One region of the Microbacterium sp. FG3 genome, then DNA from elsewhere that is predicted to be linked to it. Evidence: riboswitches for the same ligand, from Rfam matches in the RefSeq annotation. Region 1 holds a riboswitch; the other holds the start of a gene.

Region 1 (3,398 bases):
CGAGCAGGCCCTTGAGGTTCTTCGTGCGCCGCTCGAGGCGCACGCGCGACCCCTCGGCGACGAGCGCCGCCTTGAGAGCGACGAGCTCGGCGACCGGCACGTCCCTGTCGTGCACGAGCACGACGGCGGGGGCGGCATCCGGGTCGGCGAGCGCGACGAGGTCGACGATCCGCTCGAACCCGATCGAGAAGCCGACCGCCGGCACATCCTGGCCGAGGAAGCGGCCGATCATGCCGTCGTAGCGGCCGCCGCCGCCGAGCGAGTAGGTCACCGACGGGTGGGCGAGCTCGAAGATCGTGCCGGTGTAGTAGCCCATGCCGCGGACGAGGAACGGATCGAACACGAGGGGAGGCACTCCCCCGCGCGCGGCGGCGACGGCCTCGCCGATGCCCACGAGGTGCGCGATCACCTCGTCCGGCACACCCTCGGGCAGGGCGGCGCGGATCGCGTCCTGGCCGAACGCGGCCTGCGCGCCGGGCGCGCGGCCGAGGAACGCCTCGAACGCGTCGACGGCCTCGGGCGTCGCGCCGCGCTCGCGCAGCTCGGCGGTGACGCCGGCGGGGCCGATCTTGTCGAGCTTGTCGATCGTGATGAGCACGCCGGGGCGCTCCTCCGCGACGAAGCCGAAGACGTCGAGCATGGCGTCGAGCGCGCGGCGGTCGTTGATCCGCACCGTCGCGCCCTCCAGACGCAGCGCGTCGAGCGTGTCGAGCGACGCGACGATGAGCTCGGCCTCGGCGCGCGCGGTGTCGTCGCCGATGATGTCGATGTCGCACTGCAGGAACTGGCGGTAGCGGCCCTTCTGCGGCCGCTCGGCGCGCCACACCGGGGCGATCTGGATCGAGCGGAACACGCTCGGCAGCTCCGCGCGGTTCGTCGCGTAGAACCGGGCCAGCGGCACCGTGAGGTCGTACCGCAGGCCGAGGTCGGTCAGTGCGGCAGGGTCGTCGGCCGCCGCCCGGATGGCGTCGCCGTCGAGCCCGCGGCGCAGGATGTTGAACGCGAGCTTCTCGTTGTCGCCGCCGATCCCGGCGTGCAGGCGCCCGTACTCCTCGACGACGGGCGTCTCGATCTCGTCGAACCCGTGCGCACCGTAGCGCTCGCGGATGACGGCGAGCACGCGCTCGCGACGGGCCTTGTCGGCGGGGAGGAAGTCGCGCATCCCGCGCGGCGCATTCACAGAAGCCATAGCCCGACCATTCTCTCAGGTGACGCACCGAGCCCGATGCGGCGCCGCGGGGCGCTGCTAGGGTCGATCCCGACACGGGGTGCCCCGACCGGGGCTGAGATCACACCCGCCGAACCTGCTCTCGTCAGCACGAGCGAAGGGATGTCATGATGACGCTGCCGTCCGCCTCCGAGGTGTCGAGGCACCTCCGGACCGTCCGATCCACCGCGCCGCTGGTCCACTGCATCACGAACACCGTGGTGCAGAACTTCACAGCCAACGCGCTCCTCGCCGTCGGGGCCTCCCCCGCGATGGTCGACATCGTCGGCGAGGCCGGCCCGTTCGCCCGCGTGGCGAGCGGCCTGCTCGTCAACCTCGGCACGCCGAGCCCCGAGCAGCGAGCCGCCGCCGTGGAGGCCACCGAGGCGGCGGCCGACGCCGCGACCCCGTGGGTGCTCGATCCCGTCGCCGTCGGCGCGCTCCCGGTGCGCACGCCGCTCGCGCGGCGCCTCGCCGGGGCCGGTCCGCGCGTCATCCGCGGCAACCCCTCCGAGATCGCCGCGCTCGCGGGCGGCGGCCAGGGCGGGCGCGGAACCGACAGCGCGGTGGGCGTGGACGAGGTGCTGCCGGACGCCCGTTCGCTCGCGGCGCGCACCGGGGCGGTCGTCGCCGTGTCGGGAGTCGTGGACGCGATCATCGGCGGATCGAGCATCATGCGCGTGGCCACCGGCACGCCCCTCCTCACGCGGATCACCGGGGGCGGCTGCGCGCTCGGCGCCGTCATCACGGCCTTCGTCGGCGCGTGCCGCGACGACGATCCGGCGACCGTGACGACCTCGGCGGTGGCGGTCTACACGATCGCGGCCGAGCGCGCCGCACGCGCGGCGGCCGGGCCCGGATCGTTCGCCATGTCGCTGCTCGACGAGCTCGCGGCGCTCGACGACGACGCGATCGCGCGCGCCCTCGACGCCGCGGCCGCGGAGGGCGCGGCACGATGAGCGCCGACCTGTCGCTCTACCTCGTCACGGACGGCGCGCACGCGGCCGCCGCGGGGCACACCGTCCCGGACGTCGTCGCGCGGGCCGTGGCCGGGGGCGTCACGACCGTGCAGGTCCGCGAGAAGCACGCGGGCGCCCGCGACGTCCTCGAGCTCGTGCGGGCGGTCGCCGATCGCCTGCGCGCCGCTCCGCACGTGACGCTGCTCGTGAACGATCGCGTCGACGTCGCCATCGCCGCCCGCGACGCCGGGGCGCGCGTGGACGGCGTGCACGTGGGCCAGTCGGATCTGCCTGCGGCGGCCGCGCGCGCGATGCTCCGCGCCGCCGGCTTCGCGCGGCCCGTCGTCGGCGTCAGCGCGGCGACGCCCGAGCAGCTCGCCGCGGCCGAGCGCGACGGAGCCGACTACGTGGGCATCGGCGCGGTGCATCCGACGGCGACCAAGTCCGACGCGCCCGCCGCCGTCGGCCACGAGGGCTTCGGGCCGCTCGCCTCCGCCACCGCGCTGCCGGCCGTCGCGATCGGGGGCGTCACCGCGGCCGACGCCGCACCGCTGCGGGCGGCCGGGGCGGCGGGGATCGCGGTGGTCTCGGCCGTCTGCGCCGCGCCCGACCCCGAGGCGGCCGCCCGCGCGCTGCGCGGCGCCTTCGCGGGGGTGGACGCATGATCCCCCGCGTCCTCAGTATCGCGGGCACGGATCCGACCGGCGGCGCGGGGATCCAGGCCGATCTGAAGAGCATCGCGGCGCACGGCGGGTACGGCATGGCCGCCGTGACGTCGCTCGTCGCGCAGAACACGCACGGCGTGCGCTCGGTGCACACGCCGCCACCGTCGTTCCTCGCCGAGCAGCTTGACGCCGTGAGCGACGATGTCGAGATCGACGCGGTGAAGATCGGCATGCTCGGCGACGCGGCGACCGTGCGCATCGTGCGGGAGTGGCTCGAGCGGGTGCGGCCGCCCCGCGTGGTGCTCGACCCGGTCATGGTCGCCACCTCCGGCGACCGGCTGCTGGCCGCCGAGGCCGAGGAGGCGCTGCGCGAGCTGCTGCCGCTCGCCGATGTCGTCACCCCGAACGCCCCGGAGCTGGGCGTCCTCGTGGGCCGGCCCGCCGCCCGCGACACCGACGGGCTCCTCGACCAGGCGCGGCTGCTCGCGGAATCCTCCGGCACGCTGGTCGTCGCCAAGGGCGGGCACGTCCCGGGTCCGCTCGTCGTGGACGCCCTCGTCGGCCGGG
Region 2 (3,398 bases), on a different contig from region 1:
GCCGAGCACCGCGGCGAGCAGCGTCACGCTCTCGCCGTCGACGTCCACGCGCTTCGCGGAGACAAGGTTCCACTCGTCGAGGGTGCCGGTCTTGATGCCGACGATGCCCTCCTCGCCGAGCAGCGGATTCGAGTTCCTCACCGGCTCCGCGTTGCCGGGCAGGGTCGTCTCCTGCTTGGCGACGATCTCGGCGACGACGGGGTTCTCCAGCGCGAGCTGGCCGAGCAGCAGCACGTCGGAGGCCGTGGCGGTGTTCGTGGGATCCATGCCGCTCGGCTCGACGATCGTCGTGTGCGCGAGCCCGTGTGCCGCGAGCCACTCGGCGGCCTCGGCGGCGAAGGCCTCGTTCGATCCCCAGATCTCCGCGACGAGGCGATTGACGTAGTTGTTCGCGGAGCCCATCAGGATGCCCTCGAGCATCTGGTACTGCGTCAGCGAGCCGTCGACGGGCACGTCCAGCGAGGACTGGCCCGCCCACAGGTAGTTGTCGAGGTAGTCGCGGTAGTCGCTCCACGTGAAGCCGTAGGAAGGGCCGTCCTCACCGGGGGCGAGCGGCTGCTTCTCGAGGATCATGAGCACCGACACGAGCTTGGTGATGCTCGCGATCGGAAGCGAGGCGCTCGAGTCGGCGGCGGCACGGTCGAGCAGGCCCACCGGCGCGACGGCCGCGGAGCCCGCGGCGGGCCAGTCCACCGTGAGCGGTGCGGCGGGCGCGACGGCGACCTGCTGGGCCGTCACCGTCGGGGCCACGGCATCGAGGGGCCAGAGCACGCACGTGGCGACGTACCCGGCCGCGAGCACGCCGGCCGTCGCGACGGGCGCGAGCGCCGAGAGCGTGCGGCTCCGGCGCGGCGGCAGCAGGTCGGGTCCGGTCACGGCCCGGTGCGGCGCGGTCGAGAACGCCGCGGTCGACGACCGCACGGCCACGGCCTCGGGGTCGACCCACGCGAGGGCGCGGGGGGCGTGAGCGGGTGCGGGCCCATCGCCCGGCACGGGCAGGGGCTCGCCCTCGGCGGCGTACCGCAGCGGCGGCACGTCCGGACCCGTCGGCGCGGGGACCAGCGCGGTGAGGTCATCGGCGCGCGGCGCGGCCATGGGCTCGGGGACGGACGGCGACTCGGGGGAGGATGCCGGCTCGGGAGCGTCCGACGGATCCAGAACCGCGGTCCGCGGCTGCCCCGCCGGTGACGCGGGTTCGGCCGGGCCAGGTGCCACGCCGCCAGCCGTCGCGGGCGCGGCGAACGCCGCCTCGCGGAGCGGGGCGGGGGCGGGGGTGGCGGGCGGCGCGGCGGCGGCGCGCTTGCCGAACAGACCCCGCCTCGCGCCGGGAGCGGGCTCCTCGGCGGGCGGCGCGAGCACCGGCGGTGCGGCGACGGGCGGCGCGCTCTCGCGCGCGCGAAGCTCGCGCTGGCGCGCTTCGCGCATCGCCCGCCGGGACAGGTGCGACGGCCGCGAATCGAGGGGACCGGGCTCGGGGGAGAGCTCCGCGGCCGACGTCGCCCGGGGCAGATCGTCGGGGGTCACGGTCCTACGGTACCGCGGCTGCGGCGCGTCCCCTGCAACGGCGCTGAGGGTGCCGGCTGCGCCCGGGCACCCGGTCGGTCGAGCCCCGCGGCCGCTCGCACCCCTGCGGGGGATCTACACTGGTCGCACACATCACACGGGAGTCCGGCGAGCCGGGCTGAGAGGAAGCGATCCGCGCTTCGACCGTCGAACCTGATCCGGATCATGCCGGCGCAGGGAGGAGAGAGTATGAACACGTCCACGTCCGTGCCCGAGACCGCCTCGGGCGCACCGTCCCGCCGCTTCACCTGGCGGGTCGTCGACATCGTCGTCGCCAGCGTCATCGGCGTCGCCTGTTCCGTGATCTTCCTGATCTGGAACGTCGGCTACGAGTTGCCGGGCGACCTCATCGGCGCGCTGCTGCCCGGTCTGGGCGGCCTGCTGGCTGGCCCGTGGCTGATCGCCGGCGTGATCGGCGGCCTCGTCATCCGCAAGCCCGGCGCGGCGCTGTACACCGAGCTGCTCGCGGCGGTCATCTCGGCGCTCGTCGGCAACCAGTGGGGCCCGCTCACCATCGTGTCCGGCCTCGTGCAGGGCCTCGGCGCCGAGCTGATCTTCGCCGTCTTCCTCTACGCCTCGTTCCGCCTCCCCGTCGCGCTCCTCGCGGGCGCGGGTGCCGGCCTCGGAGGCGGCATCAACGACCGCATCAGCTGGTACCCCGGCGCGGACGCGCTGTTCACGACCGTCTACATCGCGTCCACGACGGTCTCGGGCCTCGTCATCGCCGGCCTCGGCGGCTGGGCGATCGTGCGGGGGCTCGCCGCGACCGGTGCGCTGAACCGCTTCGCCGCCGGCCGCGCGGCCGGGAAGCGCGTCTGAGCGCGCCGACGCCCGGCCCGATGCCCGCCTCCTCGACGGTGCCCGCCGCCGTCGAGGCGGCGGGCTGGGGCTGGCGGTACGCGACGCGGCTGCGCTGGGCCGCGCGTCGGCTCGATCTGCGCATCGCGCCGGGCGAGCGCGTGCTGCTGCTCGGGGCGAGCGGATCGGGCAAGTCCACGCTGCTGCACGCGCTCGCGGGCGTGCTGGGCGGCGACGACGAGGGCGAGCAGGAGGGCTTCCTGCGCGTGGAAGGGCGCGAGCCCGCGTCTGCCCGCGGGCGGGTGGGGCTCGTGCAGCAGGATCCCGACGCGCAGGCTGTGCTCGCGCGCGTGGGCGACGACGTCGCGTTCGGCTGCGAGAACCTCGGGGTGCCGCGCGACGAGATCTGGTCGCGCGTGCGGAGCGCCCTCGAGCTCGTCGGGCTCGACGTGCCGCTGGACCGCTCGACGTCCGCCCTGTCGGGCGGGCAGAAGCAGCGGCTCGCGCTGGCCGGGGCGCTCGCGATGCGGCCGGGCCTGCTGCTGCTCGACGAGCCCACCGCCAATCTCGACCCCGCGGGCGTCGCCGAGGTGCGCGACGCCGTCGGGCGCGTGCTCGACCGCACGGGCGCGACCCTCGTCGTCGTGGAGCACCGCGTCGACGTGTGGCTGCCGGTCGTCGACCGCATCGTGGTGCTCGGGGCGGACGACGACGAGCCGGGCGTGATCGCCGACGGCCCGCCGGCCGAGGTCCTCGGGGCGCGCGGCGCGCAGCTCACCGCGCGCGGTGTCTGGGTGCCCGGCATCCCGCCCCGGCATCCCGCTCCCCCCGCATCCGCCCCGGGCGAGGTGCTCGTCGCCGGTCGGGCGCTCGAGGTCGCCCGCGTGCGCGGCCGCGCCGTGGCGGGCCCCCTCGACGTCGACGTGCGCGCGGGCGAGGTGCTCGGCATCATCGGCCCCAACGGTGCGGGCAAGTCGACGCTCGGTCGCACGCTCGCGGGCCTCCTGCCGCCCGCGGACGGCGAGGTGCGCGCGGCC

Evidence for each region. A riboswitch is a leader RNA that binds a small molecule or an ion and turns the genes downstream of it on or off. The one in region 1 is predicted to bind thiamine pyrophosphate.
Region 2: it holds a riboswitch for thiamine pyrophosphate, as region 1 does, so the genes downstream of both, ACODR5_RS05290 (ECF transporter S component) here and thiM (hydroxyethylthiazole kinase) in region 1, are expected to answer to the same signal.

What each region holds. Positions count from the first base shown of each region.
Region 1 is NZ_JBMDJT010000003.1:53,107-56,504, reverse strand. It holds gene hisS (histidine--tRNA ligase) at 1-1,189, opposite strand, end outside; TPP riboswitch at 1,255-1,348, shown strand; gene thiM (hydroxyethylthiazole kinase) at 1,339-2,166, shown strand; gene thiE (thiamine phosphate synthase) at 2,163-2,831, shown strand; gene thiD (bifunctional hydroxymethylpyrimidine kinase/phosphomethylpyrimidine kinase) at 2,828-3,398, shown strand, end outside.
Region 2 is NZ_JBMDJT010000010.1:24,331-27,728, reverse strand. It holds gene ACODR5_RS05295 (D-alanyl-D-alanine carboxypeptidase family protein) at 1-1,524, opposite strand, end outside; TPP riboswitch at 1,651-1,761, shown strand; gene ACODR5_RS05290 (ECF transporter S component) at 1,753-2,382, shown strand; gene ACODR5_RS05285 (ABC transporter ATP-binding protein) at 2,403-3,398, shown strand, end outside.